Regions from separate parts of the Vescimonas sanitatis genome, predicted to be linked through region 1. Evidence: a T-box and tRNA genes for the amino acid it is inferred to sense, from the RefSeq annotation. Region 1 holds a T-box; the other holds one or more tRNA genes.
The links. A T-box is a leader RNA that pairs with one kind of tRNA and senses whether it is charged. The one in region 1 lies ahead of ACOMDU_RS07325 (phenylalanine--tRNA ligase subunit alpha), so its partner is inferred to be a tRNA-Phe.

Region 1 (2,247 bases):
CCGCCTCACGGGGCGCGGTCATGTCGCCGCCGATGCGGGCCAGTTCCCCGTCGTGGGGCGTCAGCACCGTCACACGGCCCCGGCGGCAGGACAATGTATCTATATGCCCCGCCAGCGCGTTTATGCCGTCGGCGTCCAACACCAGCGGCTTTTCCAGCGTCAGCAGCGCGTTCACCAATGCATCGCTGCCCTCGCTCCGCCCCAGGCCGCAGCCCACGGCCACGGCATCGCAGACGGCGGCACGGTGGCGTATCTCCGTCTCCGCAGCCGCGGAGAGCCTTCCGTCCTGCTCCGCCAGCGGATGAGGCATAGCGCACAGGCATCTGGCCGCCGCGATGGGCCACACCGTCTCCGGCACGCCCAGGAACACCAGCCCGCAGCCGCTGTGTACCGCCCCGCCGGCACACAGCACCGGCGCGCCGGTGTACCCCACGCTGCCGCCCAGCAGATAGACCTTGCCGAAGGTCCCTTTGTGTCCGCCCTGGTCCCGGGCGGGCATAAGGCCCCGCACAAACGCCCTGTCGATGACCTGCATAGCGCACCTCCCCGTGCCTTTTTGTACAGTATAGCACATATGTCAATTACAAAACCTGCTTTTTTCGTATCGCGCCGCGAAAAAAGTGCTTGCAAGTTTCCCTTTGTTGTGGTATAAGTTATCCATCAAGCAAAAAAGCTGTGAACGGGAAGATCTGCGCCCACGCATCCGGCAGAGAGAGTCGGCCACCGGCTGCAAGCCGACTTGGGATGTACCGCAGTGTTCGCCCGGGAGCTGCCGCGAGGAAATGCGCGGCCGGGCCCCGCCGTTACCGGGTAATGAGTGCGCGGACAAGGTCCGCGAAGCTGGGTGGTACCACGGAAGTTCGCCTTTCGTCCCAAGACATGGGATGAAAGGTGTTTTTTATTGCGCTTTACCCCATTAAACAACTCTGAAGAGGAGGAAGCAAATACATGAAAGAAAAACTGGAACAGCTGCTGGCCGAGGGCAAGCAGCGCATCGCCTCCGTCGCCACCGAGACGGAGCTTCAGGACATCAAGGCCGCGCTGTTGGGCAAGCAGGGCAGCCTGACCGAGCTGATGAAGGAGCTGCCCAAGCTGGATGTATCCCTGCGACCCGAGATGGGCAAGGCCGTCAACCTGGTGAAAGGACAGCTGTCCGCCCTGCTGGACGAGCGCCGTGACGAGCTGAAGATGAAGGCCTCCGAGGTGGACCCGGACTTTGACATCTCCGTCCCCGGCACCATGCCCCTCAGCGGTGGTCTGCACCCCATCACCCAGATGTGCTACGACCTGAATGACGCCTTCCGTTCCATGGGCTTTGAGATCTTTGAGGAGGATGACATCACCAGCGAGCTCTACGGCTTCGACAACCTGAACTTCCCCCCCAACCATCCCGCCCGCGAGAGCATGGACACCTATTGGCTGGCGGGCCATGACAAGGGCGAATGCTGGGACAAGCTGTGCCTGCGGCCCCACCTGACCGGCGGCTCCGTCCGCTATCTCCAGACCCACAAGGCCCCCTACCGCTTCGTGTATCCCGGCAAGGTGTACCGCAACGAGACGACGGACGCCCGGCACGAGCGTGCCTTCTTCCAGTACGAGGCGCTGATCGTGGACAAGGACTTCACCTTTGCCTCCGGCAAGGTGATGATCAAGAGCATCCTCAGCAAGGTCTTTGGCCGCGACGTTCCGGTCCGTATGCGCGCCGGCTTCTTCCCGTTCGTCGAGCCCGGCTTTGAGATCGACATGGGCTGCCTGGTCTGCGGCGGCAAGGGCTGCAGTGTGTGCAAGCACGTGGGCTGGATCGAGGTCATGCCCGGCGGCACGCCTCACCCCAACGTGCTGAAGGCCGCCGGCCTGGACCCCAATGAATACACCGGCTTCTACGTCAACATCGGTCTGGACCGCCTGGTAATGATGCGCTACGGCGTGGATGACGTCCGTCTGTTCCACAGCGCCGATCTGCGCTTCCTGGAACAGTTCCGCTGATAAGGGAGGGTACACGACATGAAAGTATCTTTGAATTGGATCCGCGATTACGTCCAGCTGCCGGCTGACGCCGACCTGAAAAAGCTGGCCTACGACCTGACCATGTCCACCGTGGAGGTGGAGGACGCCACCGATCTGGGCGCGTCCTTCCACGACATGGTGGTGGGCGTTATCAACACCATCGAGCAGCACCCCAACGCCGACAAGCTGAAGGTGTGCAAGACCGATATCGGCGGCCGTGTGGAGGACATTGTCTGCGGC
Region 2 (2,247 bases), on a different contig from region 1:
GGTCTACATCAGCTGTGTCCGCAAATAAAGCGGCCCGGTACTCGGGCGGATCAAAAGGAATGACCGCGCCCCGCCCTTTTGGGCGGGGCGTGTGAGGCGAAAGAGGGTTATATCTATGGCAGATCGTATCGTAAGAGCTATTTCCACCGACGGCATGGTGCAGGCGGCGGCCATTTGCAGCCGTGGCCTGACGGAGCGCGCCCGGCAGATACACAAGACGCTGCCTGTGGCCACGGCGGCGCTGGGACGCACGCTGGCGGCGGCGTCCATGATGGGCAACGCACTGAAAAGCGACGGCGCCAGCCTGACGCTGCAATTCAAGGGCGGCGGTCCGCTGGGCACGGTGCTGGCCGTCAGCGACAACGAGGGCAACGTGCGGGGCTACGTGACCAACCCCCATGTGGACCTGCCTCTGCGGCCGGACGGCAAGCTGGACGTGGGCGCGGCCGTGGGTCATGAGGGCACATTGACGGTCATCAAGGACCTGCACATGAAGGAGCCCTATGTGGGCACCATCGATCTGCTGGGCGGCGAGATCGCCGAGGACGTGGCGGGCTATTTCGTGGAATCGGAGCAGATCCCCACCGCCTGTGCCCTGGGCGTACTGGTGGACCGGGACCAGAGCGTCAAGGCCGCCGGTGGATATCTTATCCAGCTGATGCCCGGCGCGGGGGAGGACGTCATCACCAAGGTGGAGGGCGGCATCATGGCCGCGGGGCCGGTTTCGGCGCTGCTGGACAAAAACGACGACCCGGAACAGCTGCTGCGGGACGTGATGAGCGACTTTGACCTGAAGATACTGGAGACGTGCCCAGTATCCTACAAGTGCTATTGCAGCCGGGAACGGGTGGAACGGGCGCTGATCTCCCTGGGCCGTGACGAGCTGGAGCAGATGCTCTCCGAGCAGGGCGGCTGCCAGCTGACGTGCCAGTTCTGTGACGCGGTGTACGACTTCTCGGCGGAGGACCTGAAGGGCCTGCTGAAAAATATGTAAGGAAAAGGACAAAAATTGAAAAATTTTTGTTGACAGATGCGGATGGGAACGTTATAATATGCCTTGTCGTTTGAACGACAGGTACGGGAGCATAGCTCAGCTGGTTAGAGCACCTGCCTTACAAGCAGGGGGTCACTGGTTCGAGTCCAGTTGTTCCCACCATCCACACGGCCAAGTAGTTCAGTTGGTTAGAACGCCAGCCTGTCACGCTGGAGGTCGAGGGTTCGAGCCCCTTCTTGGTCGCCATATGCCTCGGTAGCTCAGTTGGTAGAGCAGCGGACTGAAAATCCGCGTGTCGCCGGTTCGACCCCGGCCTGAGGCACCATAGGCGCCGCAATAGTGGTGCCGCCTGCGGGCGTAGCTCATCTGGTAGAGCGCGACCTTGCCAAGGTCGAGGTAGCGAGTTCGAGCCTCGTCGCCCGCTCCAAAAAGAAACACCATCCATCAGGGTGGTGTTTTCTTTTTGGAATGTCGCGGGCAGGCGCGAACACGCTGCCTCGACCGGCGCGAAGCGCGTTAAATCAAGAGGTCCGGCAGGGCTCCTGCGAATGGCTCTGCCATTCGTGGGATGCCGGCAGCGAGTCGAGCCTCGTGATGAGGACATCGCCGCCCGAACGCTGGAGTACATGACTGCGATGGAAACTGCTCCGCAGCCCGAAGCCAGCGGGCTGGAGGGTGACTACCGCATCCTTGCCGACTTCAATGGCACGATACTGGCGGGAACGCATAGTAAACACGGCATCCAGTTTGTTACCTGGGATCGGGACTATGATCGCACAGACGTGGCTCTCCGATGGCGAAATACCGGTGCGGCTGAAAAGTGGGATCGAAAAAAGCAGAGTTTTCGCAGAAATCCTTTTTTGGCTTCATTTGATTACTTTATTTTTCGACAGCGGTGTGTTATACTCTAAAGATAACAATTCATGATGGGTGCACCATGTGTTTGTCCTATCAAAGATAAAGTAGGGATCATATGAAACGAAAACGAAATCGCAGCGGATTTACATTGATGGAAATGCTGATCGTCATTGCGCTCATTGCCGTACTGATCGCGATCGCGATTCCGGTATTTGCGTCACAGCTTGAAAAGAGCAGGGAGGCCACAGACCTTGCGAATGTACGCGCCGCGTATGCACAGGTCTCCACAGAGGCGCAGCTCGGAAATTTTGAGGCCACGGTCACGGTCGATCTGAAGCAGAAGCAGGCGGACTGGCAGTCGGTCGATCCGGTAAATATCGGCGGCATTGTCCATT

Region 2: it encodes a tRNA-Phe, which carries the amino acid that the T-box ahead of ACOMDU_RS07325 (phenylalanine--tRNA ligase subunit alpha) is inferred to sense. The anticodon was not compared.

What each region holds. Positions count from the first base shown of each region.
Region 1 is NZ_JBMGPW010000005.1:31,284-33,530, forward strand. Features, by position in the region: gene ACOMDU_RS07320 (NAD(P)H-hydrate dehydratase) at 1-535, opposite strand, end outside; T-box leader at 667-878, shown strand; gene ACOMDU_RS07325 (phenylalanine--tRNA ligase subunit alpha) at 949-1,986, shown strand; gene pheT (phenylalanine--tRNA ligase subunit beta) at 2,005-2,247, shown strand, end outside.
Region 2 is NZ_JBMGPW010000003.1:203,239-205,485, reverse strand. Features, by position in the region: gene ACOMDU_RS05785 (class I SAM-dependent DNA methyltransferase) at 1-28, shown strand, start outside; gene hslO (Hsp33 family molecular chaperone HslO) at 116-994, shown strand; tRNA gene ACOMDU_RS05775 (tRNA-Val) at 1,080-1,156, shown strand; tRNA gene ACOMDU_RS05770 (tRNA-Asp) at 1,164-1,240, shown strand; tRNA gene ACOMDU_RS05765 (tRNA-Phe) at 1,244-1,319, shown strand; tRNA gene ACOMDU_RS05760 (tRNA-Gly) at 1,346-1,421, shown strand; gene ACOMDU_RS05755 (hypothetical protein) at 1,543-1,905, shown strand; gene ACOMDU_RS05750 (prepilin-type N-terminal cleavage/methylation domain-containing protein) at 1,968-2,247, shown strand, end outside.